DNA from 2 places in the Actinoplanes sp. ATCC 53533 genome. Region 1 is predicted to be linked to the other one. Evidence: predicted binding sites of a transcription regulator. Region 1 holds the regulator's gene; the other holds the start of a gene.
The links. The regulator HspR, encoded in region 1, represses chaperone genes until heat shock. The targets are predictions, from matches to a motif close to TTGAGTNNNNNNNACTCAA.
Positions count from the first base shown of each region.

Region 2: lon (endopeptidase La) is a predicted target of HspR. The motif match lies at 4,689-4,707, and genes of this name have one in related genera.

Region 1 is NZ_QHHV01000233.1:472-9,506, reverse strand. Features, by position in the region: partial or broken gene DMB66_RS50435 (Clp protease N-terminal domain-containing protein) at 1-301, opposite strand, end outside; gene DMB66_RS50430 (hypothetical protein) at 400-1,467, opposite strand; gene DMB66_RS50425 (sugar efflux transporter) at 1,546-2,751, shown strand; gene DMB66_RS50420 (cation:proton antiporter regulatory subunit) at 2,774-3,268, shown strand; gene DMB66_RS50415 (cation:proton antiporter) at 3,318-4,523, shown strand; gene DMB66_RS50410 (hypothetical protein) at 4,747-5,193, shown strand; gene DMB66_RS50405 (heat shock protein transcriptional repressor HspR) at 5,267-5,707, opposite strand; gene dnaJ (molecular chaperone DnaJ) at 5,736-6,938, opposite strand; gene grpE (nucleotide exchange factor GrpE) at 7,018-7,641, opposite strand; partial or broken gene dnaK (molecular chaperone DnaK) at 7,638-9,035, opposite strand, start outside.
Region 2 is NZ_QHHV01000064.1:36,584-58,899, reverse strand. Features, by position in the region: gene DMB66_RS22415 (serine/threonine-protein kinase) at 1-652, opposite strand, end outside; gene DMB66_RS22410 (SAVMC3_10250 family protein) at 655-1,278, opposite strand; gene DMB66_RS22405 (hypothetical protein) at 1,332-2,234, opposite strand; gene lon (endopeptidase La) at 2,360-4,669, opposite strand; gene DMB66_RS22395 (MFS transporter) at 4,828-6,321, opposite strand; gene DMB66_RS22390 (TetR/AcrR family transcriptional regulator) at 6,408-7,031, opposite strand; gene DMB66_RS22385 (IS1380 family transposase) at 7,620-9,002, shown strand; gene DMB66_RS22380 (GNAT family N-acetyltransferase) at 9,511-10,464, shown strand; gene DMB66_RS63920 (hypothetical protein) at 10,474-10,611, shown strand; gene DMB66_RS22375 (cold-shock protein) at 10,734-10,937, shown strand; gene DMB66_RS22370 (SDR family NAD(P)-dependent oxidoreductase) at 11,024-11,710, opposite strand; gene DMB66_RS22365 (TetR/AcrR family transcriptional regulator) at 11,855-12,463, shown strand; gene DMB66_RS22360 (S1 family peptidase) at 12,571-13,404, shown strand; gene DMB66_RS22355 (response regulator transcription factor) at 13,553-14,245, shown strand; gene DMB66_RS22350 (HAMP domain-containing sensor histidine kinase) at 14,242-15,693, shown strand; gene DMB66_RS22345 (MMPL family transporter) at 15,900-18,047, opposite strand; gene DMB66_RS22340 (family 43 glycosylhydrolase) at 18,532-19,893, shown strand; gene DMB66_RS22335 (glycoside hydrolase family 43 protein) at 19,934-21,385, shown strand; gene DMB66_RS22330 (S8 family serine peptidase) at 21,471-22,316, opposite strand, start outside.

The DNA.
Region 1 (9,035 bases):
GCTTGGCGATCAGCTCGGCCTCGCCGATCGCGTTGACGAACTCGCGCGACAGGCTCGGCTCCGCGGTGCTGGAGCCGCGGGCGGAGGGCTGCTGCTCGACCGCGCGGACGGCCGCGCGCCGTACGTCGGCCGGGTTGGCACCCACCGCGCGCAGCAGCGCCGACGCCGTGGAACCGCCGGTGTCGAGCAGCGAAAGAAGCAGATGCCACGGTTCAACGGTGGCGTGGCCACGCTGATTCGCGTCGGCGACCGCACCGGTGATGACGTCGCGGCTCTTGGTGGTCAGTCGTTCGGCGTTCATGAGCTCCCCTGGATCGGATCTTCCCAGTAGTGCAGCAATCCGAGACTTGAGCGTATTCCACTCAACTCTAGGTCGGCCAGTCGACCGGGGCATGCCACTTAGGTTTCGGGTCTCAGTTCCAGCTTGATCCAGGCGCGCCGGGTGCCCCCGCCGGGGCCGAGCCACAGGGCGCCGGTCAGGTCGTCGCGGGCCAGCAGCGTGCCGTCGCGCAGCGTGCGCAGCAGGCCCCGGGCCGGCCAGTCCGTCGGCCGCCAGCCTTGGCCGGGCGCGACCAGCCCGATCCCGGACGGGGTGGAGACCGCCAGCGCGCCGCCGCCCACCGGGGCGGCCGAAATGCTGTCGCGCGGATGTCCCTCCGCCTCGACCGGCAGCCAGGCGCCGCCGTCGAGGCGCCAGATCTGCGGGTACGCCCGCGGGGCCACCGTCCCGGCGAGCAGCCACACGTCCTCGTTGTCGGCCGACGCCCGCAGCGTCAGCTGAGTGACGTCCGCCTCCCGGCCCGGCACGACCACCGTCGTCCAGCTGCGCCCGTCGTCGCCGGAAACGGCGGTGCCCTCGGCGCCGGCCACCCACAGGTCACGCCCCGGCCGCGCCAGCACCGAGGTCAGCGGCTGGGACAGGGCCGGCGCGGCCGGCAACGGGCGGCCCGACCGCAGCACCTCGCGCTCCGGCTCGCGGTCGCAGCAGATCTCGTACTCCGCCGGGAGCGGATCGACGGTGCTGGGCCGGAACGTTCGGCCGGCGTCGTTCGACAGATACCAGTGCTGCGGCTCGGCGAGCAGGGCGACCTGACCGCCGACACCGAGCGTGAGCTGGTGCCCGTCGGCGACCGGCTCCGGATGATCCCGCGCGACCCAGCTGCCGCCGCCGTCATCGGTCACGAACAGGCGGGCCGTGCAGTCGTTGTGGTTGCCGACCCGCCGCTTGGGAAGCGAGCACTTGGTGAACAGCGCGGCCCCGAAGCGGGCGTCGAGGAACGACACCGTCCGCGCGTGGAAGCCCGCCGGGACCCGGACGACACTGCTGCGCAGCTCGAACGCCGCGGGTGGCGGCGTGGGCGTGGGCCGTGGCGGCGGGCTGCGCCGAACCACGTCGACCACGGAGCATCCCGCGAGCGCGAGAACGAGCACGACAGCGCCCAGGGCCCGAGGCGGAGCCACCGTCATCGCCCTGACCTCCCGCTCCGTCGAAGGTAACCGGCGTCACCGTGGGCAACGCCACCCGATGGCCGTAGCGTGGCCGTAATGGTCTCGGAGACATCGTCGCAGTCCGGGGCACGCATCGGTCGAGCCCTGCTCCCCCTTGGTTTCCTGTTCCTGGCCGTCGGCAGCTCGACCGCCATGTTCACCCCCTTCCTGTCGCTGTTCCTCAGCACGGACGTCGCCGCCGGCCCGGCGAAGATCACGTTCTTCCTGATCGCCACGCCCCTCGCCGGTGTGCTCGGCTCCGTCCTGATCAGCCGGATCTCCGACCGGTGGCCGATCCGGCGCCGGCTGCTGATCGGCGGTGCGCTGGCCGGCCTGCTCGGTGCCGGCCTGACCGCGATCGCCCGCGACTACTGGGTGCTGCTCGCGCTGACGGTCACGACGTTCGCGCTGGCCGCGTCGCTGTTCCCGCAAGCATTCGCGTACGCCCGGCAGGTGCTCGAACGCGACGACCCGGCCCGCGCCGCCCTGGGCATCAGCGCCCTGCGTACGGTCTTTTCGCTCGCCTGGGTCGCCGGACCGCCGCTGGCGGCCTTCCTGCTGGACGCCGGCGGCTTCGTCTGGGTCTACGGCACGGCGGCGCTGATGTACGCACTCGCCGCCGCGGTCGCGATCTTCTGGCTGGACGAGGTTCCCGCGCCGGTCGCCCGCGCCCCGGACGCCCCGATCGACGACCGTCCCGACGCACCGAGGTGGACGCTGTGGCTCACCGCCGCCGCCTTCACCCTGCTGCAGACGCCGCTGACCCTCTCGGTGCAGGCGCTGCCCCTGTTCATCAGCACCGACCTGGGCGGCGATGTCAGCGACGCCGGCCTGCTGCTCGGGCTCTGCGCCGCGTTCGAGATCCCGCTCATGCTGGGCCTGGGCGTGCTCGCCACCAGGATGCCGATTCGCCGGCTGCTATTCGCCGGCTCGGCGTGCGGTGTCTCCTACTTCGCGCTGGTCGCCGTGTCCACCGACCTGTGGCTGCTGATCGGCGGGCAGGTGCTCAACGCGCTGTTCATCGCCGCGATCTCCGGCCTCGGCATCACCTACATGCAGAACATGCTGCCCCGGCATCCCGGGCGGGCCACGACGTTGTTCACCAACTCGTTTCCGATGGGAGCGATGCTGGCCGGGCCGTTGTTCGGGATCGCCCAGCGGTTCGACTACCGGCTCGCGTACTGGCTGTGCACCGGGCTCTGCCTGGCCGGGCTGGCGCTGCTGATCGTGGTACGTAACGAGCGGATGGCCCGTCCTGCCTGACTGATCCGATACCGTTGGTGCCGTGCGCGTACGGGTAGAGCAGACTCCGCTCCCAGGCATCGGTGTTCGGCACGACCTGATCACCTCGTCGGGCCGTACGGTCGGTGTGGTCTCGCACCGCAACGGCCGTCGCGACCTGGTGCTCTACGACGTGGACGATCCCGATTCCTGCCTGGCGTCGATCCCGCTCACCGACGACGAGGCCGAGGCGCTCGCCGACGTCCTCGGCGCGTCCCTGATGCTCGGTCAGCTCGCCGGGCTCCGGCAGCAGGCCGCGGGCCTGCTCACCGAGCAGATCGCGCTGCCGGCCGGCTCGCCGTTCGTCGGCCGCCGGCTCGGTGACACCCGGGCCCGCACCCGCACCAGCGCCTCCATCGTGGCTGTCCTGCGCGACCGCGAGGTGATCGCCTCCCCCGGCCCGTCCTTCGGCTTCGAGGCCAACGACGTCGTCGTCGCCGTCGGCACCCGCGAGGGCCTGGACGGCGTCACCGCCATCCTCGCCGGCGACACCGACTGAGCCAACCCGCGGCGGAAAACCCCAGCCAAAGGCACCTCAGGAGAGAACAGTGCACAGCACGACGATCCTGCTCATCGAGGTCGGCGCGCTCCTCTTCGCGCTCGGCATGCTCGGCCGCATCGGGCGCCGTTTCGGCTTCTCGCCCATCCCGCTCTACCTGCTCGCCGGGCTCGCCTTCGGGCACGGCGGCTTGGTGCCGCTGTCGGCGAGCAAGGAGTTCATCGAGGTCGGCGCCGAGATCGGCGTCATCCTGCTGCTGGTCATGCTGGGCCTGGAATATTCGGCGAGCGAGCTCGTCGGCAACCTGCGTTCGGCCGCGCCGGCCGGGGTGCTCGACGCGCTGTTCAACGCGCTGCCCGGGGCCGGCTTCGCGTTCCTGCTCGGCTGGGGCTGGGAGGCCGCGCTGGTCCTGGCCGGGATCACCTGGGTGTCGTCGTCCGGGGTGATCGCCAAGGTGCTGGGCGACCTGGGCCGGCTCGGTAACCGCGAGACGCCGGTGGTCCTGTCGGTGCTGGTCATCGAGGACCTGGCGATGGCGTTCTACCTGCCGCTGGTCACCGCCGTCCTGGCCGGGATGGGCCTCTTCGGCGGCGCCAAGGCGCTGGCCGTCGCGGTGCTCACGGTGGTCGCGGTGCTGGTCATGGCGATCCGGTACGGCCACGTGATCTCCAGCTTCATCTCGGTGAAGGACGCCGAGGCGCTGCTGCTCAGCGTGCTGGGCCTGACCCTGTTCGTGGCCGGGGTGGCCGCCGAGCTGAAGGTGTCCGCTGCTGTGGGCGCCTTCCTGGTGGGAATCGCGCTCTCCGGTCCGGTCGCACACCACGCGGTGCAGATCCTGTCGCCGTTGCGGGACCTGTTCGCCGCGGTGTTCTTCGTCGTCTTCGGGCTCTCCACCGACCCGGCCACGATGCCGGCGGTGCTGCTGCCCGCGCTGGGGCTCGCCGCGCTGACCATGCTGACCAAGGTGCTGACCGGCATCTTCGCCGCCCGGCGCGTCGGCGTCGCGCTGCCCGGCCAGGTCCGGGCCGGGCTCGCCCTGATGCCGCGCGGCGAGTTCTCGATCGTCATCGCCGGGCTGGCCGTGGCGTCCGGCGTCGAGCCCGAGCTGGCCCCGCTCGCGACCGCCTACGTGCTCATCACGGTGGTGACCGGGCCGATGTTGGCACGCCTGTCGGATTACGCCTGGTTCAAGGCGAAGCTCCGGAAAAGGACCGCCGTGCGTCGCCCGGTGGGTGCCCTCCCAGCTGCTGAATGACCCTTTCCGCGTTCAGCGAGCACTAAGCTACTGGCCAGTATCCGAAAGTGATCTCTTACGACTTCCATAGAACGCGCCCCTCGCGCTAACGTGTCGCCGCGACAACAACGTGTTATCGGGTGACCAGCGACTCGCCGGATGCAGGGGGATGCCTTCCCAGCGGGTCAGCACGGCCCTCTGCCGGGGAGGACGGCGGCATGAGTGAGCTAGACGAGGCGGCGTCGTGACCGTGCGCGAGTCTGCATTCTTCGGGTTTGTCAACCCGGTCGACCCGCGACCGGAAGAGCTGCAGGCCTGGGCATACCACCCCGAGGCCGTTCCCCTGGACGCGATGCCGTCCGACTGGGACCTGCTCATCGCGGGTGACGTACTGGCGCCGACCCTTTTCGAGCTGGCGATGGACCGGCAATGCCCGGCCCGCCGGTTCGCGCTGCACTGCATGTACATCTACGCGGCCGACGGCGTGCGTCCCAACGCATCGTCGCAGCGCAAGCGGCGGCTGAAAAAGTACATCGAGCGCGCGGAAGAGGTCGGCGACGAGCCGATGGCGATGTGGGCGCACAACTGCCGGGTGCTGATGACCCGGCCCGAGCTGTTCGAATACGAGGACTGGATCGAGGGTGGCCTGGTGCGCCACCCCCGCCGCCTCGCCGCCTTCGGCCGACGCTGAAGGCGCCTTCGACCGCTGCTGAGACAGCCGGCCGACGCTGCTGAGACAGCCGGCTGTCCTGGACAGCCGGCTGTTACCGCTCGCCCGAGCGGCGCGGCCGCCACACCACCAGGGCGGTCGACGGGCGCTCCTGCCTGACCAGATCGCGGCCCGGATACGGCCCGACGGCCTCGAGCTGAGCGATCCGCTGATAGGCGTCGCCGAGCTGCTGGTCCAGCTCGGCGATCCGCTCCTGCAGCTCACCCAGGAGCTGTTCGAGCCCGATGATCCGCTTGATGCCGGCCAGGTTGACACCTTCCTCCTGGCTTAGCTTCTGCACCTCGCGGAGCAGGGCCACGTCCCGCTCGCTGTACCGGCGGCCGCCGCCACCGGCCCGGCCCGGCTGCACCAGGCCGAGCCGGTCGTACTGGCGCAGGGTCTGCGGGTGCATGCCGGCCAGCCTCGCCGCGACGGAGATGATCAGGACCTTCGCATCGGAGGCCTGCTCCACCGAGATGCTGATCTCTTCATACATGTGCCACCTCCTGACAAAGGTCCTGAAGCTAACCGCGGCGCAGCCGGGCCTCGATGCGCTCCCGCTCGGCGTTCGGCGTGAGCTTCGCGAACTGTTCCAGCGCGTCCCGGGCCTCGGTGGTCACCGCGGCCGGGGACGGGACCTGCACCTCGACGGTGACCAGCAGATCGCCGGCCTGGCCGTCGCGACGCTGCACGCCCTTGCCGCGCGCCCGCAGCGTGCGGCCGCTCGGCGTGCCGGCCGGCACCCGCAGCGTCACGGGGCTGTCCAGCGTGGGCACGCGCAGGTCGGTGCCGAGCACCGCCTCCGCGAACGTGATCGGCACGGTCAGCGTGATGTCGTCCCCGGTGCGCCCGAAGATCTCATCCGGCCTGACCTTGACCTGCACGTACAGGTCGCCGGCCGGGCCGCCCTTCTCGCCCGGCTCGCCCCGGGCCGAGAGCCGGATGCGCTGGCCGTCGGCGACCCCGGCGGGAAAGCGCACGTTGATCGTGCGGTTTTTGGTCACCCCGCCCGTGCCCCGGCACTCCGGGCACTTGTCGTCGACGATGCTGCCCGCGCCCTGGCACTCGCGGCACGGCTCGGAGAAGCTGAACGACCCCTGGTTGCGGGAGATCAGCCCGGAGCCGTGGCACTGCGGACAGGTCCGCGGCACCGTGCCGGGCTTCGCCCCGTTGCCGTGGCAGGTGTCGCAGACACCCGGCGACCGCAGCGTCAGCGGCAGCGTCGTGCCCTTGACCGCGTGCGCGAAGTCGAGCGTGACCTCGGCCTCGACGTCCCGGCCACGCTGGGGTCCCCGGCGTGCGCCTGCTCCCGCCCCGCCGGCGCCACCGCCGGAGAAGATGGAGCTGAAGATGTCGGAGAACCCGGCCCCGCCGAACCGGCGGTCGCCGCCCGCGGCACCCTGGCCGGCCCCGCTGAACCCGCCGCCGAACAGGTCGGACGGGTCGAACTGGGAACCACCCGGGCGGGCGCCCCGGCGGAACGCGCCCGAGCCGAACAGGGAGCGCATCTCGTCGTACTCTTTGCGCTTCTTGTCGTCCGACAGCACGTCGTACGCCTCGGACGCGGCCTTGAACCGGTCCTCGGCGTCCTTGTTGCCGGGGTTGTGGTCCGGATGGTTCTCCCGGGCCAGCTTGCGGTACGCCTTCTTGATCTCATCGGCGGAGGCGGACTTGCCCACCCCGAGAACGGCGTAGAAGTCCTTCTCCAACCAGTCCTTCGAACTCATCCAGCCCACCTCCTCCACCGGATCGTCGTCGCATGTGCCGAGGTCCCGCCCACCTCGCGGTGGGCGGGACAGGTGCGTGTCACTCGGGGTCGGCGACCGCGACCAGGGCGGGCCGCAACAGCCGCTCGCCCAGGGTGTAACCGCGGCGCATGACCTCGACGCAGGTCGGCTCCGTGACGTCGGCGGACGTCAGATGCGCGACCGCCTCGTGGCGGGTCGGGTCGAACGGGTCGCCCTTCTCGCCGAACGCCACGAGACCGAGCTTGCCGACCGAGGCGTTGAGCGCCTCGGCCACCGTGGCGAACGGTCCGACCAGGTCACCGTGCTCGCGGGCCCGGTCGACGTCGTCCAGCAGCGGCAGCAGCGAGGTGAGCACCGAGCCGGTGGTCTGCTCGGCGGCCACGCTGCGGTCGCGGTCGACCCGCTTGCGGTAGTTGGCGTATTCGGCCGACACCCGCTGCAGGTCCCTGGTCCGCTCGTCGAGCTCGGTGCGCAACGCCTCCAGCTCGGCCCCGAGGGCGGGCGTGTCGACAATCACGCCCTCCTCGGGCTCCTCGGCGGCGCGGTGGGCGCCTCCCGCGGACTCCTCCTCGGCCTGCTTGGCCACCTTGGTGTCCTTACCTTTCACGTCGATCTTGCGCCGGTCCCGGATGACGACGCGCTCGGTGCCCTGACCGTCGTTCTCGTCGTCCGACCGGCTCACTTCTTGTCGTCCTCGACGATCTCGGCGTCCACGACGTCGTCCGCGCCGGCCTTCGGGCCCGCGCTCGCGCCGGGTGCACCCGCGTCAGGGCCACCGGGAGCGCCCTGCGTGCCGTCCGGGCCGGGTGCGCCCTGCGTGCCGTCCTGGTTCTGCTGCGCGTACAGCAGCGAACCCGCCTGCTGCGAGACCTGCGCCAGCTTCTCGTGCGCGGTCTTGATCTTCTCGATGTCGCTGCCGCCCAGCGCGCCGCGCAGGTCGCCCAGCGCCTCGCTGATCTGGCCGCGCGCGTCCTCGGGCAGCTTGTCGCCGCTCTCGGCCAGGAACTTCTCGGTCTGCCACTGCAGCTGCTCGGCCAGGTTGCGCGTCTCCGCGTCCTCCTTGCGCTGCTTGTCCTCGTCGGCGTGGTCCTGGGCGTCGCGCATCATGCGCTCGATGTCGTCCTTCGGCAGCGCGGAGCCGCCGGTGATCGTCATCTTCTGCTCCTTGCCGGTGCCCATGTCCTTGGCGCCGACGTGCACGATGCCGTTCGCGTCGATGTCGAAGGTGACCTCGATCTGGGGCACGTTGCGCGGCGCCGGCGGCAGGCCGGTCAGCTCGAAGGTGCCGAGCTTCTTGTTGTACGCCGCGATCTCCCGCTCGCCCTGGAAGACCTGGATCAGCACGGACGGCTGGTTGTCGTCGGCCGTGGTGAAGACCTCGGAGCGCTTGGTCGGGATCGTGGTGTTGCGCTCGATGAGCTTGGTGAAGATGCCGCCCTTGGTCTCGATGCCCAGCGACAGCGGGGTCACGTCGAGCAGCAGGACGTCCTTGACCTCACCCTTGAGCACACCGGCCTGCAGGGCGGCGCCGACGGCGACGACCTCGTCCGGGTTGACGCCCTTGTTCGGGTCGCGGCCGATCATCGACTTGACCAGGTCGGACACCGCGGGCATCCGGGTGGAGCCGCCGACCAGGATGACGTGGTCGACGTCCGAGACCTTGATGCCGGCGTCCTTGATGGCCTGCTCGAACGGGCCCTTGCAGCGGTCCAGCAGGTCCTGCGTCATGCGCTGGAACTCCGACCGGTTGAGGGTCGTGTCGAGGTGCAGCGGGCCGGCCGGGCCGGCCGTGATGTACGGCAGGTTGATGCTGGTGGTCGAGGCGGCCGAGAGCTCGATCTTCGCCTTCTCGGCGGCCTCGCGCAGCCGCTGCAGCGCCATCTTGTCGGCGGACAGGTCGATGCCGTGCTCGCCGCGGAAGGTCTTGACCAGGTGGTCGATGACCCGCTGGTCCCAGTCGTCGCCGCCGAGGTGGTTGTCACCGGAGGTCGACTTGACCTCGATGACGCCCTCGCCCAGCTCCAGCAGGGAGACGTCGAAGGTGCCGCCGCCGAGGTCGAAGACCAGGACGGTCTG
Region 2 (22,316 bases), on a different contig from region 1:
GGGCCTCGGCCGCGGCCTGACCGAAGCGGGTGATCCGTCGTCCGGCGAACATCTCCGCCACCGTGATCGCCCACGACCAGACGTCGGTGGCGGAGGTCAGCCGGCTGCTGCGATCGCCGGCCGCCGCGGCGGCCTGCTCGGGCGAGCTGTACGCCGGGGTCCGGCCGGCGAAGGTGCCCTCCGCCGCGGCGACGGCCAGGCCGAAGTCGGTCACCTTGGCGGTGCCGTCCGGTTCGAGCATCACGTTCGCCGGCTTCATGTCCTGGTGTACGAGGCCGCTGTCGTGCGCGTGCCGCAGGCCCCAGGCGGTCTGGATGGCGACGTCGAACATGCCGGCGTGGTCGAGGCGGCCCCCGCGGATCGCCTCGGCCAGGCTGCCACCGTCCACCCACTCGGCGAAGACCCGCGGAATCCCGTCGATCGTGCGGACGTAGACGCAGTTCACCGTGTGCGGGTGCAGGCCGAGCCCGACCCAGGTGGCGGCCTCCGCCTCGAACAGCGCGAACGAGGCCGACCCGCGCGGCGTCTTGACCGCCAGATCCACTTCCCATCCGAGGTGGCGCACCCGGTGCACCACGCCCATGCCGCCGGCGTGCGACTCGCCGAGCACCTCGTACTGCCCGAGGATGATCTCGCCCGCCGCCCACGGCATGCTCAGTCGCCGAGCGCCACGAAGATGGGGCTTCCGACCAGCACGTTCATGCCCTCGTGGGCGTCCAGTTCCGGGTAGGGGCTCGGGCCGTACGCCAGGCGCTTGGCCACGAACTCCAGGTGTTGCTCGCTGCCGCGCAGCTGCCGGTGGGCCAGGTGGGCCGCGGCGAGTGCCTCCGGCTGCCCGGCTGCACCGTCCGCGGCCAGCACGCCGCGGAGCCCCTCCACGATGCCCGGGAGGGAGGACGGCGCGAACGGGTCGGCCACTCCCTTCTCGCCGTGCAGGTGCCCGGCGGCGCCGCCGAGCCCGACGACCGTGCGCTCGGTCGCGCCGCCGAAGTAGACCAGGGAGGACATGACCGGCCCCCAGCGCATCGGCATCCGGCCGCGGAAGTACTGCCCGGGCTCGTCGACCGTGCCCACGTCAGCGAAGTCGTCGAGATATCGCACGACTCTTTCGAGGCGCGCCACCCTGTTCGAGGTCGCTCCGACCTTGCGCTTCGCGCTGGCCAGTTTGAGGTCGAAGCCGACCTCGGACTCGCTGACGCGCCCGAAACCGGGGTCGATCTGCGGCAGCATCATCTCGACTTTGGAATCACTGATGTAAACGTAATAGCGGAGCGACACACCGCCACTGTACTGACACCGGGCTATCCGACCGGTCGTCACCGGCGCCGCGTTCAGATCCAGGCGGTGCTGCGGCTGTCGACGTCTTTCCAGGTCGCGATCCCGTACGCGCTGAGCAGGAGCTTGCGCAGCAGGACCAGCAGCGCCGGCACGACGGTGACGTCACCGATGCGGGACAGGTGCGCCAGGTCGGGCGGGTACGGCGGGAAGTCCGTGCCCATCCGCAGGTTGAGCTCGTTCTCCTCCAGCATGGCGCCGACCAGGGCGATCAGGCTGTCCCGATCGTCGGTGGCGCGCAGCCGGCGGGTGAACCGGTAGGGCGCGGCCGGCCCCTGCCCGGCGGTGAGTTCGGCGAGCAGCGTGCCCCGGTCCGTCTCCGGCAGATAGCGGATGATCGCGGTGAGCAGCGAGCCGGGATGAAAACGCACGAAGAAGCACGCGCGGTTCGGACCCTGCCCGACCGCGACGACCAGCGCGACGATTCTGTCGTCGCGCTGGTCGAGCAGCCGGTCGGTGGAGAGCAGCGTCAGCGGCGAGCGGGCCCGCTGTGCCCACGGCGGCTCATCGACCCGGTCCATCCGCGCGGCGGCCCGGCTCGCGAGCGTCTCGAGCTGCCCGTCGGTCGCCACGGCGAGCGCCAGCAGGGCCGCGCGGGCGTCGGGGGTGCCCATCTCGACGATCGCGTCGAGGACGATCTCCCTGGGCATCCCCATCAGGTCGGTGATCGAGATGAACGGAGCGCCCAGCGCGGCGCCGACCGACGCCGCGCAGAGTGGATCGCGCAGCGGGGTGAGGCGGAAGCCGTGATCCCGGAACAGCCCACGGAACTCGTCGAGCCGTCGCCGCACCGAGACGTCCGCCCCGGAGCGGTGCGAGCGCCAGATCTCGGTGTCGGAGTCCACTTCCCGCAACGTCGAAAAGGGGCTCGAGGTGTCCCGGCGCCGTCCGAAGAACATGCTGTCGATGATGACATCTCAGTGATGTGTCTCGATAGGCGCGGGGCCGGTAAAGGGCACGCGGCGTCCGCCGCCTCCCAGAAGATCGACGAGATCGCCGCGTCTTCTGGGAGGTCGGCCGGGCGTCAGGCTGCCGCGACCATGCCGGTGGACACCGGGTCCAGGGCGGTGCCGAGGATCTCGCGGACGTCGGAGACGATGTGCACGGTCAGCGCCTTCAGCACGTCGTCGGGGACGTCGTCGAGGTCGGGTTCGTTGCGCTGCGGCAGGTACACCTCGGTGAGGCCGGCCCGCTGGGCGGCGAGCAGCTTCTGCTTCACGCCGCCGATCGGCAGCACCCGGCCGGTCAGCGAGACCTCGCCGGTCATCCCGACCTCGGCGCGGATGGTGCGGCCGACCAGCAGCGAGACCAGCGCGGTCGTCATGGTGACGCCCGCCGAGGGCCCGTCCTTGGGCACCGCGCCCGCGGGCACGTGCAGGTGGATCGGGTGGTCGAGCTGCTCCGGCGAGATGCCGAGCTCGGCGGCGTGCGCCCTGACGTAGGAGAGCGCGATCTGCGCGGACTCCTTCATCACGTCGCCGAGCTGGCCGGTGACGGACAGCCCGCCCTTGTCGCCGGGCAGCAGCGACGCCTCGATGTAGAGCACGTCGCCGCCCATCCCGGTCACGGCCAGGCCGGTGGCCACGCCCGGGCCGGCGGTGCGTTCGGCCGACTCCGGGGTGAACCGCGGCCGCCCGATCAGGTCCTTGAGGTCGGCGGTGTCGACGGTGGCGGGCAGGTCCCGCAGCGCCACCTTGCGGAACGCCTTGGCGAGCAACCGCTCGAAGGACCGGACGCCGGCCTCCCGGGTGTAGTACGCGGCGATCTCGCGCAGCGCGTCCTCGCTGACCGTCACCTCCTCAGCGGACAGGGCGGCCCGCTCCAGCTGCCGGGGCACCAGGAAGTCGCGGGCGATGGCGACCTTGTCGTTCTCGGTGTAGCCGTCGATCGAGATCAGCTCCATCCGGTCGAACAGCGCCTGCGGGATGGTCTCCAGCACGTTCGCGGTCGCGATGAACAGCACGTCGGACAGGTCCAGGTCCAGGTCGAGGTAGTGGTCGCGGAAGGTGTGGTTCTGCGCCGGGTCCAGCACCTCCAGCAGCGCCGCCGCGGGGTCGCCGCGGTAGTCGCTGCCGACCTTGTCGACCTCGTCGAGCAGGACGACCGGGTTCGTCGAGCCGGCCTCCCGGATGGCCCGCACGATGCGGCCGGGCAGTGCGCCGACGTACGTCCGGCGGTGGCCGCGGATCTCCGCCTCGTCCCGGACGCCGCCGAGGGCGACCCGGACGAACTTGCGGCCCAGCGTGCGCGCGACCGACTCGCCCAGCGAGGTCTTGCCGACGCCGGGCGGGCCGGCCAGCAGGATCACCGCGCCGGACCCGCGGCCGCCGACGACCGTCAGGCCACGGGCCTCGCGGCGGGCGCGGATGCCGAGGTATTCGACGATGCGTTCCTTGACCTCGTCCAGGCCGTGGTGGTCGGCGTCGAGCACCGCCCGGGCCGCGGTGAGGTCGGTGGCGTCCGTGGTGCGGACGTTCCAGGGCAGGTCCAGCACCGTGTCGAGCCAGGTCCGGATCCAGCCCGCCTCGGGGTTCTGGTCGCCGGCGCGCTCCAGCTTGTCGACCTCGCGCAGCGCGGCCGCGCGGACCGCCTCGGGCAGATCGGCCGCCTCGACGCGGCTGCGGTAGTCGTCGGTGCCGTCGGACTCGCCCTCGCCGAGCTCCTTGCGGATCGCCTTGAGCTGTTCGCGCAGCAGGTACTCGCGGTTGCGCTTCTCGACGGACTCGCGTACGTCCGTCTCGATCTTGTCACTGACGTCGGACTCCGCCAGGAAGTCCCGGGTCCATTCGACGAGCAGCCGCAGCCGGGCCTCGACGTCGGGGGTCTCCAGCAGCTCCCGCTTGCGGTCGTTGGACAGATAAGGTGCCCAGCCCGCGGTGTCGGCCAGGTCGCTGGGATCGTCGATGGCGCTGACCGAGTCGATGACCTGCCACGCCTCGCGCCGCTGCAGCACCGAGACGACCAGCTGCTTGTATTCGGCGGCCAGCTCGCGGACGTGCTCGCTCGGCGTGCCGGCCGCGACCAGCTCGGCCTCGACCCACAGCGCCGCGCCCGGCCCGGTCACGCCACTGCCGATGCGGGCGCGCACGCCGGTGCGCAGCACGGCGGCCGGCGCGCCACCGCGGACCTTGCCGGTCCGCTCGACGCTGGCCACCACACCGTACGACGCGTAGCGGTCATCGAGCCGCGGGGCGATCAGCAGCTCGGAGCCGGCCGAGGTGCGGGACGCGTCAACGGCGGCCTGGGCCGCCTCGTCCAGCTCGACCGGGACGACCATGCCCGGCAGCAGGACGATGTCGTCGAGGAACAGCACAGGAAGTCGCTTGCTGGTCACGGGGACACCTCCGGAAAAGTTGAGTACAGGCGACTCAACCGCGCGAGGGCTCACGATCTTCCGGCGTTCGCTGCGGGCGAACACCGGCTCGCCGGCGCACGGTTCTGCCGCCCGCCGGGGTAGCGGCGGGCGGCAGAGTCGACGGTGCGGCGGGCTCGTCAGATCGCGACGGGCACGCCCTCGGTGTTGGCCACCTCGTCGTGGCTGGCCCGGACGAGGACCAGGGCGATCAGCGCGGCCAGCCCGATCAGCCCGGCACTCACCCAGAAGGCGACCGTGTAGCCGTGGATCGTCGCCGCCCCTTGGATCGCCGGTGACGCGGCCGATGCCGCGTGATCGGCGACGTATCCGGCCACCACCGAGGTGAAGATCGTGTTCAGCAGCGCCGTCCCCAGTGAGCCGCCGATCTGCTGGGTGGTGTTGATCAGCGCGCTGGCCACCCCGGCGTCGTGGTCGGCCACGCCGACCAGGGCGGTGTTCGACATCGGGCCGAAGGTCACGCCCATGCCGAAGCTGATCAGGAGTTCGCCCGGCAGGACGTGGGTCCAGAAGCTGGTGTCCGCGCCGATCCGGGTCAGCGCCACCATACCGATCGCGGACAGCAGCATGCCGCCGAACATCAGCGTGCGGGGGCCGACCCGGGTCAGCAACTGGGCGGAGAGGGCGGCGCCACCGATGATGCCGAAGGTGAACGGCAGGAACGCGACGCCGGTCATCATCGCCGAGTAGCCCAGCGTCACCTGCAGGTAGAAGGTCAGGAAGAGGAAGACGCCGAACATGCCGACGCCGATCAGCAGGGCGGACAGGAACGCGCCGCCCCGGTTGCGGTCGAGGATCACCCGCATCGGCAACAGCGGGTGCTCGGACCGGATCTCGATCACCACGAAGGCCACCAGCAGCACCACGGCGGCGACCAGGAAGGTGATGGTGCCGCCCGAGCCCCAGCCGTCGCTGGCCGCCTTGGTGAAGCCGTAGACCAGGGAGACCAGGCCGGCGGTCGACGTGATCGCGCCCGGCAGGTCGTACTTGGTGTTGCCCTCGGCCTTGCTCTCACTGACGTAGCGCACGGCGGCCAGGGCAGCCAGGACCGCGATCGGCGTGCCGACCAGCAGCGTCCAGCGCCACGAGGCGTACTCGGTGAGTACGCCGCCGAGCAGCAGGCCGATGGCGCCGCCGCCGCCGGCGATCGCGCCGTAGACGCCGAACGCGCGGGCCCGTTCCTTGGCGTCGGTGAAGGTGACCGTCAGCAGCGACAGCGCCGCCGGGGCCATCAGCGCACCGAAAGCGCCCTGCAACGCCCGGGCGGAGAAGAGCATTTCCGCGTTCTGGGCCAGGCCACCGAAGGCGGAGGCGGCGGCGAAGCCGAGCAGGCCGATGATGAAGGCCCGCTTCCGGCCGGTGTAGTCGGCGATCCGGCCGCCGAGCAGCAGCAACCCGCCGAAGGCGAGGGTGTAGGCGGTGATCATCCACTGCCGGTCGGCGTCGCTGATGTGCAGCGCCGTCTGGGCGGTGGGCAGCGCGATGTTGACGATCGTCGCGTCCAGCACGATCAGCAGCTGGGAAACGGCGATGACGGCGAGCGCCAGCCACTTACCTTTCCCATTTTCCGATGATATATCCGGTGCTGGTGGGACGGCGGCGGCAACGGACATGGGGGTCTCCTTGAATGAGCGTGCGGTAGCCCGCCCGGGCATAGCCGGGCGCCGAAGTGACGAAGGAAAGAAAGAGAGGGCTGGGGTTACTGCCGCAGCAGCGGCAGCACGATGTCGTCCACGACGTGGTCGATGAACTGCGCGTCGAGCGGCTTACCGAAAGCGAAGTGGTGCATGAAGAACAGGCCGGGCACGATCTCGTCGATCAGGCCGGCGTCGTATCCGGGGCGCAGCTCGCCGCGCTCCTCGGCCCGGGCGCAGATGGCCGCTGCGATCGGGGTCTTCGGGGAGCGCATCGACCGCAGCTCGGCGGCCAGCTCCGGATCCTGGTGCATCGCCATGAAGAGCCCGGCCATGATCGGGCCCTCCTCCCCGGCGACGGTCTCGCCGAGCACGCCGAACCAGGTCACCAGGTCGCCCCGCAGGTCGCCGGTGTCGGGCATGGTCTCCGCTGCGCCTTTGCAGAAGCGGACCGCGTCGGACACCAGGGCGGGCTTGGTGGGCCAGTGCCGGTAGAGGGTGGCCTTGCTGGCCTTGGCGCGGGCCGCGACCGCGTCGACGCGCAGCCCCTGATAACCGGCCTCACCCAGCAATTCGTAGGTCGCCCGGAGGATCGCCTGCTGCCGCTCGCCGTCGAGCGGACGGGGACCGCAGCCGAGGAACCCTGACACGCCGCCGGACTCTCGAACGGGGTCACCCTTGCTCGCCATCTGCCCTCCCCCACGCGATCCTGCCAGGACTGGTGATCAGAGTAGCCGACCGCCCAGCGAAACGAAACCGTTTCGTACACTACAGCCGGTGATCCACCCTGGCGCCCCCATGTGACGCGGGATACAGCCTCGAAGATCTCCCTCAGTCCGGTGGATCGGGCGGGAGCCGCCAGGACAGGCGGTCGCGGATTCCACACCAGACGGTCAAAAGCCGAGCGGCGCCTCGCCGCCGGCTGCCTCCAAGATCATGAAGATCTGGGGCGGTGCGGGCGGGCTGTCCACTCGGCGATACCGGGTCGATCCCGTACGACGTCGCACGGCGGCCCGGTGCGTCTCCGGTCGGAAACGCACCGGGCCCCTCTCAGCGACGCTTGTTGACGCGTTCGGAGAGGACGAGCATGCCGTCCCGGCCCGGTTTCGCCACTGTCGTGTCCTTTCGGTTTCGGAGCACTTCGCCGTTCTGCCTCAGCCTGGATCCACCGATGAATGTCGGATGGGTGGCGAGCCGGAGATAGAAGATGCCCTCTGAGCTGGAAGGATAGGAGTTCTTCAGGCTTCTATTCCGCCGCTCGAGAGGGCACCTCGCAGGTGAGATTACGCCATGACGCGCCGGTGGTCCGCGCAACCTTTGATGATCCGAATCTGGTGTCGTGTGCCGGGCTGGTGCCGGTGATGCGCCTGGCCCAGCAGGTGGGTCTGCACGACGCGGTCACCGACCGGGTTCGGCTGCCGACCGACAAGGGCGCGAACCCGGCAGGCAAGGTGGCCACGATCGTGGCCGGGATGCTGGCCGGCGCGGACAGCATCGACGACCTCGACATCGCCCGGCACGGCGGGATGCCGTCGCTGTTCACCAGCGTGTACGCCCCGTCAACGATCGGGTCATTCCTGCGCACCTTCACCCACGGTCACGTGCGGCAGTTGCAGGCCGCCGCCCGTGACACCTTGATCGGCCTGGCCGGGCGGGTGCCGATCCTTGCCGGTGCCGACGTTCTGACCTTTGTGGACGTCGACTCGGTGCTGCGCCGGGTCTACGGCAAACAGAAGCAGGGCATCGGGTTCGGCCATGCGAAGGTCGGCGGTTATGACGTCTGGCTGCGTGGCTACAACCCACTGATCGCCACGCTGTCCACACCACTGTCAGCACCGGTGATCGCCGCAACGAGGCTACGGGCGGGTAACGCCGGCTCCGCGCGGGGCGCCGCGAGCATGATCGCCGAGGCGATCACGACCGCCCGCGCGTGCGGCGCGTCGGGGGAGATCGTGGTGCGGGCCGATTCGGCGTTCTACGCCAAGACCGTGATCACCGCATGTCGGCGACGCAACGTGCGGTTCTCGGTCACCTGCCGGATCGACGCGAAGATCCGCACGGCGTGCGAGAGCATCAGCGAACACGAGTGGATCGACATCAAGTATCCGCAGGCCGTGTGGGATGAGGACGCCGGCAGGTGGATCTCCGATGCGCAGATCGCCGAAACCACCTACACCGCGTTCGCCGGCACCCGCTACCAGGTGACCGCACGGCTGATCGTGCGTCGGATCCGCCGTGACGACCCCGCCCAGCACCCCGGCCAGGGCGAACTGATGCCGTCTTATCGGTATCACGCGGTGCTCACCGACTCGCCGTTCGTGCTCGCCCAGGCCGAAGCGCAGCACCGCGGCCACGCGATCATCGAGCAGATCAACGCGGATCTGATCGCCGGGCCCCTGGCGCACCTGCCCTCGGGCCGGTTCAGCGCGAACGACGCCTGGCTTGCCTGCGCCGCGATCGCCCACAACCTCACCCGCGCCGCCGGTCATCTTGCCGCGGGCGCCTGGTCGGTCGCCCGGCCGGCGACCATCCGGACCCGGATCATCAACGTCGCCGCCCGGATCGCGCACCGGGCCCGCACCATCCACCTGCACCTACCCGACAGCTGGCCTTGGCAGACAGCGTTCGAGAACATCTACACCGCCACCGCACCAGGCTAAAAGCACCCCTACCGGACCGGAACAGGCGGCCGTCGCAGGCCACACCACCAACCCAACCATCCCGAAGACCACACCCCGGAGCGAGCCGACCACGAGATCGGCGGATTCCCCACGCCCACCGAAACGGCGAACCGCCCGACATCGAAACAATCAATCAGGGATCAGCGCCAACTGCGTCGGTGGATCCAGGCTCAGCGCCGATTCACAACCCGCTCGGAGAGCACGATCATGTTGTCGCGACCCGGACTGCTGCGGCGGTTGGTGTTTCGCATGGGCGTGTCCTTTCGCTGCACACCGGCCGTCCACACGGTGAAGTCCCGGACAACTGCCTCCCGGGACAACGGCCTTGGTGGGACGAGACGCTAGCCATTCGCTGCCGCCGCCGACAAGCACCGCCCGGGCAGCTGTCCGGAACACGCCTCAGCCATTGACGAAGATCCCGTCCGGCCGAACGCTGTGCGCACGCGGCGGGCACCCGACCGGCCGACCCTGAAGGATGGTGGCGACGATGTCGGTGGCGCTCGAACCGGTCCACGTAGGACCGTTGACCGAGGCGGAGCTCGGCTGGTGGGTCTCCGCCCTGGTCCACCAGCGGTCCACGGGGTCCGGCGCGGAGGCGGCCGATCTCGCGTTCGTCCGCCGCGTGGTCCGCGACGCGGTGGTCGCCGACGGCGGCGTCCTCGACACGGTGGCGGTGCGCCAGGCCGGTGTGGTGACGGCCGCGGCCCGGCTCTTCGAGTGCCTCCACCCACTGACACTCGCAGCCGACATGCGGCTCGACGGCCTGTGCGCGGCCGGGGCGCCGGCGGCGGCCCAACTGCTCGCCGCCGTGCCGCACCGGTGGGCGGTGCGGGCGGAACTGCCGCTGCGGGGTGACGCGGCGCCGCTGGCCGGGGTGCTTACGGCGGCCGGGTTTCAGCCCGAGGTGCTGACGATCCGCCGGTCGACGGCCGGCCTGGCCGAGGCGCCCGGCTGGCAGGTCCGCCCGGCGACCGCCGCCGACGCCGGCTTCGTCCGCTCATGCCTGGCCGCAGCGGTCCGCAACGGGCTGGCCGGCGAGACGACCCGGGTCGACGTCGACGCGTGGATCGCCGCCCGGTTCGCGGAACCGTTCCACCCGGAGGCCGCGTGCGTCGTCGCCGAGCGGGACGGCCGCCCGGTCGGGCACGGCTACGCCACCGTGGGCGACGACCGGTACCGCCCGGCGCGCGCGGCGACCGTCCACGACGTCTTCGTGCTGCCGGAGGCGAAGGGCACCGGAGGCGCGCACGCGATCACGGCCGCACTGGCGTCCGTGCTGCGGGCTCGAGGCGTACCGGTGATGGAGGGTGAGGTGATCATGAAGGGTGATCCGCAGGCGGCATTGCGCGCCGGCCTCGCCGGCACCGGCTGGCGCGAGGACCGGATGCGGTGGGTGCGCACGCCCGCGGATCCCGGGTCCGGTCATGAGCCGGTGCGATAGTCGCCGACGGTGGCCTGGATCCAGCGCCCGCAGGTGAGCCCGTTGTTCCACACGCCCATCTTTGGCGAGCTCGGCGCGGCCAGCGGGCTGCTGTGCTACGGTAACCCCGTTGCAGTTTTGATTTCCGTAGACGTTTTCGGCGCCTGATGGGTTATCCAAAACCCATTCCAGGCGCTTTTTCGTTTGTCGTGTCGGTTCGGCGCGGGTGATCAACGCAGCGGCGTGTGAGCCCGCACACTGCGGACTCCAACACCTGCGAAGGAGCAGACATGACTACAGGCACCGTGAAGTGGTTCAACGCCGACAAGGGCTTCGGCTTCATCACCCCCGACGACGGCGGCGCCGACGTCTTCGCCCACTTCTCCGCGATCTCGGCCAGCGGCTTCCGCAGCCTCGACGAGAACCAGAAGGTCGAATTCGACATCACCCAGGGCCAGAAGGGCCTCCAGGCGGAGAACATCCGCCCGCTCTGACCCACACGCACCACCGAACGGCGGCCCCCTGAACCAGCGGGCCGCCGTTCGGCGTCTCACTTCTCACCCGGGACGGTCCTGCGCGCCTACCAGCTCAGCTCTCCGAGCTCGTCCTGGAAGGTGCCGGTCGGGCCGTCCGCGCCGAGCGTGGCCAGGCGCACGACAGTCCTGGCGCTCTCCACCACCGATCTTCCGATGCCGAAGGCGGCGGTCATGTCGGTGGCGGTGGCACCGGGCTCGATCGCGTTGAACTTGATACCCGGCTGGGACTTGGCGTACTGGACAGTGAGCATGGTGGCTGCCGACTTGGACGCCGCGTAGAGCGCAAGCGGGAAATTGAACTCCGGCCGTTCGGGATTGGTCACCGCCCAGAAAGATCCCATGCTGCTCGAAACGGTGACCACCGTGGGGTTCGAGGACTTCCGCAGCAGCGGCAGCGCCGCCTCCGTGACCCGGACGATTCCCACCGCGTTGGTGTCGAACGCCCGCAGGGCCGCCGGCCCGTCGACGACTCCGTCCGCGAGGATGCCCGCGTTGTGCACCAGGACGTCGAGCCGGCCCTCGGCCGCAGCAACGGTTGCCAGCGCGTCGCTCACCGACGCGTCGTCGGTCACATCGAGCTGCACGAATCGTGCGCCCAGCTCCGCCGCGGCCTTCTCGCCCCGCTCGATGTCACGGGCTCCGATGTAGACGGTGTGGCCCACCTCCATGAGCTGCTTGGCTGTCTCGAAACCGATGCCCTTGTTCGCGCCGGTGATCAGTGTGACGGTCATGCGCTTCCTCTCGGTGTGCGGCCCGAGCGGCCGGCGTAGCGCCACCTCTTTTTGTACCGCCCGGTTGCGGGAAACCGTAGCAAGTTTTGTACCGCTCGGTTGGTGAGCCCGATCACCATTTGTACCGAGCGGTAGGATGGGCCGGTGAGCACTGAGACGCCCATCATCGGACGACCGCGGGCCTTCGACGAGGAGACGGTCCTCGGCCGGGCCGCCGAGGTCTTCTGGCGACACGGCTACGAGGGTGCGTCCATGACCGCCCTCACCAGCGCGATGGGCATCAACCGGCCGAGCCTGTACGCCACGTTCGGCAGCAAGCAGCAGCTGTTCCAGCGCGCCTTCGCCCGCTACCACGAGACCCAGGTGGCCAAGGCCCGCGCCGCACTCGACCAACCCACCGCGCACGCCGCCATCGAAGCCTTCCTGCGCTCCAGCGCCGATCGCCTCACCGCCAGCGATCAACCGCCGGGCTGCCTCTCCATCCAGGGCGGCCTGGCCTGCTCGCCGGAGAACGCCAGCATCTCCGAGATCCTGGCCGCCGGCCGAGCCGCCACCGAGACCGCCCTCGAAGAACGGCTGTCCCGCGCGGCAAGGGAAGGAGACCTCCCCCATGGCATGGATCCCCGGGCACTGGCACGATTCTTGATGGCGCTCAGCGAGGGTCACGCCGTCCACGCCGCGACCGGCGCGAGCCGCGAAGACCTCCAGGCCTCCGTCGACATCGCCCTGCGGGCCGTCACGCCCCACTCCTGACGGCCGTCAGGAGCAGCGCGACATTTTCCGACAGCGCCACCCGCACGGCCACGCCTATCATGGCCGCGACGCCCGGCCGGCGGCCGGGAGCGGAGGGAGGACACGCCATGCGCATCGGTCTTCGAGGGACAGTGGCAGGCATCGTGACCCTGGTGGTCATCCTCGTCAGCGGCGCCGCGGCCGTCGCCGCTCCGCCCGGCTCGGGCGCCGCCGTCCCCGGCACCGCCTGGTGGATCGACCCGGTAACCGCCCGGATCGTGGTCGCCGCCGACGACACGGTCACCGGTGCCGCCCTGGCCCGGCTCACCGGCGCGGTCGACCGGCTCGGCGGCCGCCTCGTTCGCGAGCCGGGCGTCCGCACCCGCCGGATCGCCGGCGGCGACGTGGTGTTCGGCAACGCCGGCTTCCGCTGCACGATCGGCTTCAACGCCCGCCAGGCGCTCAACGTCTACTTCCTCACCGCCGCGCACTGCGTCGGCGACATCGGCACCCCGGTATTCGCCGATCCGAACGGCCTCGTGCCGATCGGGGTGGTCGCGGCCAAGGACGAGACGCACGACTACGCCCTGGTCCGCTACACCGACGCCGCCATCCCGAAGCCCAGCGCCGTGAACCTGTACAACGGCACCCTCCAGCCGATCACGGCGGTGTCCGGCGGCTCCGTCGGACAGGCCGTGCAGCGCTCCGGCCCGGTCACCGGGGTGCGGAGCGGCCGGATCACCGCGCTGAACGTCACCGTCTACTTCGCCGGCGGCATGGTCACCAACCTGATCCGCACCACCGTCTGCGCCGAGCCCGGCGACAGCGGCGGACCGCTGTTCTCCGGCGCTACCGGGATCGGCATGACCGTCGGCGGCAGCGGCAACTGCACAGCCGGCGGCGTCACCTACTTCTCCCAGGTCACCCGGGCGATGAGCCAATACGGCGTGACCGTTTACTGAGTCCGCTCCCGATCATCGAGCAGCGCGGTTTCGCCGACGTCGTAGCGGTTGATCCGCGGTGAGGTGCCGGGCCGGGCGCTAATGCTGGTCTCAGGTTGATCGGGGAGGATGAGCGGCAAAAGCATCGACGGGAAGGGGGCGGGCCGGCGTGCGGATCATGATCGCGGATGATGATGCGGCCATCCGTGAGTCGCTGGAGCGGGTGCTCCAGGTCGAGGGTTACGACACCAGCACCGTCGCCAACGGTCTCGCCGTGCTCGACGGGGTCGGTGGGGCCGGCGGTGACACGCTGGATCTGCTGATCCTCGACGTGATGATGCCCCGCCTCGGCGGGTTGGAGACCTGCCGGCGGTTGCGGACCGCGGGCCGGGATCTGCCGGTGCTGATGCTGACCGCCCGTGACCAGGTCTCCGACCGGGTCGCGGGGCTGGACGCGGGCGCCGACGACTACCTGCCCAAGCCGTTCGCCACCGAGGAGTTGCTGGCCCGGGTGCGGGCCCTGCTGCGCCGGCGCACGCCGACCGACGGGGAGTCGCAGATCCTGTCGTTCGCCGACGTCCGGCTCGATCCCGACAGGTTCGAGGCGTGGCGTGGCGGGCGGCCACTGCGCCTGACCCGGACCGAGTTCTCCCTCCTGCAGGTCCTCGTGCGCAACGCGACCCGGGTCTTGACCCGCGACGCGCTGTTCGAGGCGATCTGGGGCTTCGACATGAGTGCCACCGCCAACAACCTCCAGGTATACGTGAGCTACCTGCGCCGCAAGATGGAGGCCGAGGGCGAGCCGCGAATGATCTACACGCTGCGCGGCCTGGGATACACGTTGCGGGAGACTCCTCCGTGAGCAGGCCCGCCAGCCGGGAACCGCGCCGGCTGAACCGATGGTGGCGCCGGCGGTCCCTGCGGACCAGGCTGACGGTGATCGCGGCGACGGCCATCGCGCTCAGCGTGTTCGTGGCCTTCCAGGTGGCCAGCGAGCTCCTGGCCTGGGAGCTGCGGCACACCGCCGAGAATCAGCTACGCGCCGACTCCCGCGTCCTGGCGACGAGCGCGGAGGGCGCCGGTCTGACCCGGGTCCAGCTACCGCCGTATCCCGGATCCGGTCGGCTGGTGCGGGTCATCCTGCCTGACGGCTCGACCCGGACGCCGGCCGGCCAACCCGCGCTGCCCCCCGTCAGCGAGCACGCCGGGCGCGTGGCGCAGGGCGCGTCGGCCGATCTGATGGAGTCGAACGACAGCGACGAGGACGGCTACATCATCTACACGCTGCGGGCGGGCGACGGCGCGGTCCAGGTGGCCCGCGTCGCCGACGACAGCCCGATCAACCAGTTCGGGTTGGGCATGCTGCTGATCGGGCTGCTCTGCGTGGTCGGCGGCGCCCTGGTCGGGCGTACCGTGGCGCGGACCGCGCTGGCACCGATCGACCGGCTGACCGCCGCCGCGGTACGTGTCGCGCACACCCGGGATCTCGACGCCGACATCCCGGATGAGGGCGGTGGGGAGATCCGGCGGCTGATCCAGTCGATCAACGACATGCTCGCCGCGCTCCGGGACTCCCGGCGGGCCCAGCGGCTGCTCGCCGAGGACGCCGCCCACGAGCTCAAGACCCCGCTCACCAGCCTGCGCCTCAACGTCGAGCTGCTGATCCGGCTCGATCGGCGCGGCACCCTGGACAGCGCACTGCCGGCGGAGAGCCGGACCCGGCTGCTCAACGATCTCGGCGCCCAGGTGGCCGAGTTGAGCACCCTTGCCGCCGAGCTGACCGACCTGGCGCGCGGCGACGTCAGCGACGAGAACACCGAGCTGCTCGACCTCGCCGACGTGGTGGTGGCCGCCGCGACCCGGGCGCGTTCCCGCGTGCCCGACATCGAGGTCGCGCTCGACGTGACCTCCGTGTGGGTGAGCGGGCGTCCCGCGGCGCTCGAGCGGGCGGTGCTCAACCTCATCGACAACGCCGGCAAATGGTCCCCCGCGGACCAGCCGATCCAGGTCCGGCTCCGGGCCGAGGGCGCGTCGGCGGTGCTCGAGGTCGACGACGCCGGGCCGGGCATCGACGCCGCCGACGCACCGCGGGTGTTCGACCGGTTCTACCGTGCCGACAGCGCCCGGGCGTTGCCGGGATCCGGTCTGGGACTGTCGATCGTGCAGCGGGTCGTCGACGCCCACGGCGGCCGGGCCACCGTCGCCCGCTCCGCACGCGGTGGCGCGCTGCTTCGGGTCGACCTTCCGGCCGCGGCCCCGCCCGCCCCGATCGCGCGGCTCGCCGCCGGGGAGGACACCGCGGTGCGCTGACCGCCCCGGTGGCGCGGCGCAGGACAAGGGACGGCGCCCCTCGGGCATCGCCCGGCGCGGCTCACCGTCGGGGGCAGGACACCGCGATGCGCCGACCCCAGCCCCGGCCGAACGGCGCAGGAGCACAGGGCGGCGACCGTCGGGCCCATGCAAAGATCCGGGACGGGGCTGGGTCCCCGTCCCGGATCTCGTCCGTGCCGCCGTGCTCACCGCTGCAGCGCGGGCTCCTTGTCGTCGGCGAGCGACTGTTGACCGTCCGGCAGCTCCGTCGCTGGACGGGACAGCCGGCTCGGCCACCAGATCCGCCGGCCGATCAGCAGGGTGAGGGCGGGCACCAGGACCGACCGCACCAGCAGGGCGTCGAGCAGCACGCCGAAGGCGACCAGGAACCCGACCTCGATCAGCATCACCAGCGGGAGTGTGGCGAGGACCGCGAACGTGGCCGCCAGGACCAGGCCCGCCGAGGTGATGACGCCACCGGTGGCGGAGAGGGCTTTGAGCATGCCCTCTCTGGTGCCGAGGCGCGCGGTCTCCTCCCGGGCCCGGCTGGCCAGGAAGATGTTGTAGTCGACGCCGAGCGCCACCAGGAACAGGAATGCCAGCAGCGGCACCGAATAGTCGACGCCCTTGAACCCGAGGATCGTGTCGAAGACGAACACGCTGCCGCCGAAGGCCGCGGCGAATGAGACGATCACGGTGGCCATCAGGATCAGCGGGGCCACGATCGCTCGGAGTAGCAGCCCGAGGACGATCAGGACGACGGCGAGCACCAGCGGGATCACCAGCTTCTCGTCGCGGCTGGTGGTCACCTCGGTGTCGAGGTTCTCCGCGCTCGGCCCGCCGACGATCGCCTCCGCCCCGCTCACCGCGTGCACGGCGGTGCGCACCCGCTTGATCGTGTCGTACTCTGCGACGGTGTCCGGCGCGTCCGTCGGGAACACGGAGATGTCGGCCCAGCCACCGCTGGTCTGACCCGGCATGGCCAGGGCCACCCCGCGAGTGCCCTTGACGATGTCGAGCACCCGCTCCTGGTGCGCCGGCCGCGTGAAGATCGTCATCGGCTGGCCGCCGAGCTCCGGGAAGTGCTGGCGGAGAACGGTGAAGCCGGTGACCGACTCCGGCGCGGACAGGAACTGGTCCTGCTCCCGCAGGGCGCCGGTGTTGCCCGCCAGCCCGATGGCGAGCACGCCGAGGATTCCGAACGAGCCGAGCGTCGCCACCCACCGGCGGCGGCTGATGGCGGCGCCGAGCCGTCCCCACACCCCCGGCTTCTCCTCCACGGCCGTGCTGAACCGCGGGATGGCCGGCCAGAAGATCCGCCTGCCGAGCACCACGAGCACCGCCGGGAAAAGCGTCAGCATGGCCACCAGCGCGCACAGGATGCCGGCCGCGCCGATCGGGCCCAACCCGCTGGTGCTGTTCAGGTCGGCGACGAGCAGGCAGAGCAGACCGGCGATCACGGTGGCCGCGGACGCGACGATGGCCGGCGCCGCGCCGCGCAGCGCGTGGACCATCGCGACCCGGACGTTCTCGTGGTGGTGCAGTGTTTCCCGATATCGAGCGATGAGCAACAGCGCGTAGTCCGTGCCGACGCCGAACACCAGGATCGTCAGCAGCGCCGAGTTCTGGTCGTTGACCACGATGCCGAAGCCCTTGACGAGCAGGTAGACGGTCGCCATCGCGGTCAGTGCGGCCGCGCCCACGGCCACGAGCGGGATGAACCACAACACCGGGCTGCGGTAGGTGAGGATGAGCAGGAGCGTGACGACGATGACGGTGGTGAGGAAGACCTGCAGGTCGATGCCGTCGAAGACGGCGTCCATGTCGCCGTCGATCGCGGCCGGGCCGGTCACGTCGAGTTCCAGGCCGGCGGGGCGGTCCTTCGCGGCGTCACGCAACGGGCCGACGAGGGCCTCCGGCGCGCCGTAGGTCGTGCTCACCTCGAGGGTGAACATCATCGCCTTGCCGTCGGTGGAGGGTCTCGTCGGTGGACCCTCGTCGTCGTCGGCCGGGGCCGCCACCTTCGGCGGGTACCGCTTGGCAAGGGTGTTGTAGTGGCGCTCGACCGTCGCGCGGTCGGCGTCGGTCATGCCGCCGGCGCGGTGGTAGACGAAGACGAACGTGTTGTCCTCACCGCCGGGGAGACTGTCCTCCAGTATCGCGACCTTGGTGGACTCGGCGCTGGCCGGCAAGGTGTCCGCGGCGCTGTCGGTGGTGACCGAACTCAACTTTCCGCTCAGCGGCACCATGACCGCCGCCAGCGCCACCCACAAGCCGATCACCAACCACGGCACCCACCGGCCTGCCAACCGACCGACCGGCGCTTCCCCGGACGGCGCTGCGTTGACTGCCATCACTAGCCTCCTACATACGGGTTACATCGCTTATCTGACGCCAACTTCCTAACGAGCGAACCTGAGACGACCGTTAGAGAGCCTGCGAAGTAACCGGCGTCCGTTGTAGATGGTGGTGTTGATCGGCGAGGCCGGCGCGGCGCAGCCGTCCTGCGGCGTCGAGCCAGCAGAGTGCGACCGGGTCCCGGCGGGCGGGGTCGAGCCAGCGGGTCGCTTCTCGGGCGTTGAATCCAGCTCCCGCATAACGCTTTTCGGCGACGACACTTTTCTCATCATCGCTGGTCAGAGTCGGCATGCACGGGGCTCGAGGCGATTCGCGACCCGACGCCGAGGAGGGCTTGACACCCAGGATGTGAACGATAACACTCACTCGAAATAGCGCCGTAACCATCGAGGTCCGCCAGTCCCCTTCGCCATTCCCCCGCAACACCTTTGGCGATTCATCCAGGGAGAGCAGTCCGCCATGGCACGACCGTCCCCGCTCATGCGTACCCTCACTGTCTTTGTTGTCGTCGCCGTCGTCACCGCCGGCCTCGGCCGGCCCGCTCAGGCCGCCGACATCCCCGCCGGGGCCCGATCGCTGGAGTCGGTCAACTACCCCGGCTCCTACCTCCGGCACGGCGATTACCTCGGCGGCATCGCCGCCGTCACCGCGGCCAGCTCGCCACAGGCGAAGGCCGACGCCACCTTCACCGTCACCCCCGGCCTCGCCGGCGGCACCGGCTGCGTGTCCCTGCAGGCCGCCAATGGCATGTGGCTGCGCCACCGCGATTACCGCATCCGGCTCGAGACCAACACCGGCACCCCACTGTTCCTCGCCGACGCCACCTTCTGCGTCCGCGACGGCTCAATCAGCGGATCGGTACGGCTGGAAGCGTCGAACTCGCCCGGCCGGTTCCTGCGGCACCGCGACAAGGAACTGTGGCTCGACCCGTCGACCGTCAACCCGGCCACCTTCGCCGCGGACAGCTCGTTCCGCATCGCCGCACCCTGGGCCACCGGCCGGCGCAGCCCCGTCATCAAAGGTCTCTACGCCGACCCGGACATCGCCTACCTCAACGGCCGCTACTACCTCTACCCCACCACCGACGGCTACACCGGCTGGAGCAGCAGCAGGTTCAAGGCCTTCTCGTCCACCGACCTCACCACCTGGACCGACCACGGCACCATTCTCGACCTCGGCCCGCAGATCACCTGGGCCGACAGCCGCGCCTGGGCGCCCGCCATCGCCTACCGCGACAACCGCTACTACTTCTACTTCTCCGCCGATACCAACATCGGGGTAGCCACCTCCGCCAGCCCCACCGGCCCGTTCACCGATCCGCTCGGCCGGCCGCTGATCGCCGCCGGCTTCCGCAGCGGCCAGATGATCGACCCGGCCGTGTTCACCGACGACGACGGGCAGTCGTACCTGTACTGGGGCAACGGCTCCGCCTATGCCGTGCGCCTCAACCCGGACATGACCTCGTTCGACCCGGCACAGGTCCGCACGTTCAGCCCGCCCAACTATCGCGAAGGCAGCTTCGTCTTCAAACGCGACGGCCGCTACTACTTGTCGTACTCCGTCGACGACACCCGCTCGGAGAACTACCACGTCGAATACGCGACCGGCACGACACCGTTCGGCCCGTGGACGCATCGCGGCACGATCCTGGCGAAGAACCTCAGCCTCGGCATCAAGGGCACCGGCCACCACTCGATCGTGATGGCGCCGACCGGCGAGTGGCACATCGCCTACCACCGCTTCGCCGTCCCGGCCGGCAACGGCTACAACCGCGAAGTCACGGTCGACCCGCTGCGATTCAACGCCGACGGCACTATCCAGCCGGTCATCCCCACCCTGTGAGGACGATTCTCCGTCCGCCATCGGCACCAAGGAGATTGCATTGTCTACGTCCAAACCCTTGGCCAGGCTGGGTGCGCTGCTCGCATTCGCCTGCCTGATATTCGCGTCCTGGTCGGTGGCGGCGCCGAAGCCAGCGGCCGCCCTGGATCCGTTCACCGGCTATCTGATGGTGCATTTCATCGGGGAGGGCGCGACCGGCCAGCAGATGTACCTGTCGCACAGCACGGACGGGCTGAACTGGACCGACCTGAACAACGGCGGAATGGTGCTGCGTTCCCCGATCGGCACCAAGGGTGTACGCGACCCCGCCCTGGTCCGCTCGCCGGACGGCAGCCGGTACTGGATCATCGCGACCGACCTGTGCATCGACTGCGGGCAGACCTGGGGCGACGCGATCAACAACGGCAGCCGCAACCTCGTGGTGTGGGAGTCGACCGACCTGGTCAGCTGGTCGGCGCCGTGGCTGCTCAACGTCGCCGGCGCGATCCCCGAGGGGCGCAACGCCTGGGCGCCGGAGGCGATCTGGAACGCGGCCACCGGTGACTACGTGCTCTACTGGGCGACGAACGGGGCGCTGAACGGCGTGCAGAAGCACCGGATCTACTCCGCCCGCACGACGAACTTCCGCAGCATCACGACGCCGCAGGTGTACATCAACCGGCCGGGCACCCAGGAGATCATCGACACCCAGATCGTCGAGCTTCCCTCCGGCGTCGGCAACCACCGCTATGTGCGGGCCTCCGGCGACGGCCAGATCACCCTCGAGGGCAGCAACTCCATCCTCGGGACGTGGACCACCCTCGGCAACCTCTCCGGCATCGGGCTGACCGGCGCGCAGGTGGAGGGTCCGATGTGGACGAAGTTCAACAACCGCAACGAGTGGGCGCTCTACCTGGACCAGTACGCCGCCGGCAGGGGGTATCTGCCGGTTCTGACCGCGAACCCGTCCAGCCCTGGCGTCTTCCGGCTGCCGGCGTCGGGCACCTACAACCTGGGCGCGACCAGGAAGCGGCACGGTTCGATCCTCAACCTGACCGCGGCCGAGACGACCCGGGTGTTCGCCAAGTGGGGCCCCTCGGCGCCGCGGCCCCGCCTCCAGTCGTACAACTTCCAGGACCGCTACGTGCGGCACGCGAATCTCGACGTACGGATCGACGCGAACGTCAGCCCGGTTCAGGACTCCCAGTTCCGGCTGGTTCCGGGCCTGGCGAACAATTCCGGCTACGTGTCGATCGAGTCCGTCAACTTTCCCGGTTACTACCTGCGGCACACCGGGTTCGACTTCTCGCTGGCGCCCAACGACGGCACGGCGTCGTACGCGGCGGACGCCACCTTCCGTCAGGTCGCCGGCCTGGCCGACGCGGGGTGGACGTCGTTCCAGTCGTACAACCACCCCGACCGGTACATCCGGCACTACGGGTTCGTCCTCCGGCTCGACCCGATCACCAACGCGGTCGGGCGCGGCGACGCCACGTTCCGCCTGACGTCCTGAGTTTCCGTCCCATCACGGCGGAGCCGAACGCACGAGCGGCCCCGGAACTGACGGTTCCGGGGCCGCTTCGCGGATCAGGGCGGTGTCACCTGCCGAGGTAGGCGTTGTGGATCGACACGGTGGACGTGTTCCCCGTTCTGTCCGAGAGCACGGTGCGGAAGGCGATGCCCTTGCCCCTGGCCGGGTTCCTGACGGAGACCTTGCCCCTGCTGACGGTCAGTTTCTTCCAGGTCCGGCCGCCGTCGTATGAGGCGTAGACCGACAGCGACCGGAGACTTCCGCGCGCCGCGGCGCCTTGCACGGTCACCGGAACGGACTGGGTCCGGCCGGCGGGAGCCGTGCTGTCCGGGCCGAGCGCGGGATGGAGGCGCGCCGTGGAGAGCGGCATCCAAACCGGCCCGGCGGTCCGCTGGGAGCGGAAGGTCCAACTCGCGTCGATACGGGTGGAGGTGGCTCCCACGGTCGCGCTGCGCGTGACGGACGTGGCCAGTTCGTACCAGGCCGGCGCGGCCGGGACCACGGCCGGCGGCCGGCGCCCCCAGGGCCGATCCGCATCGTCAGCGATCTTGACGCCGTCGCGGTAGAGGACCGTCCGGACCGACGTGTAGTCCGAGTCGCCGGGATGTCCCTTGCCGTCGGAGTAGACCCGCACATCGGCGGTCATCTGGTCGCCGTCGCGGCGGACACCGGTGTTCCTGGGCAGGGCCGGCCCGATGACGCCGACGCCGAAGGCCTCCTGGTAGGTCCTGCCACCCCGGTACGCCTGCGGGCCGGCATGCTGGAAACCGACTTCGCGCGCCGACCCCTCGGCCTGGAACTGCGCGGACGCGAGCGACCACCGGACCTGATCGGCCGTCGACAGGTATATGGTGCGCGTGTGCGGCAGCCTGTGCTCTACCGGATTCCCGGAGCCAGGGGCGACCGAGGGCAG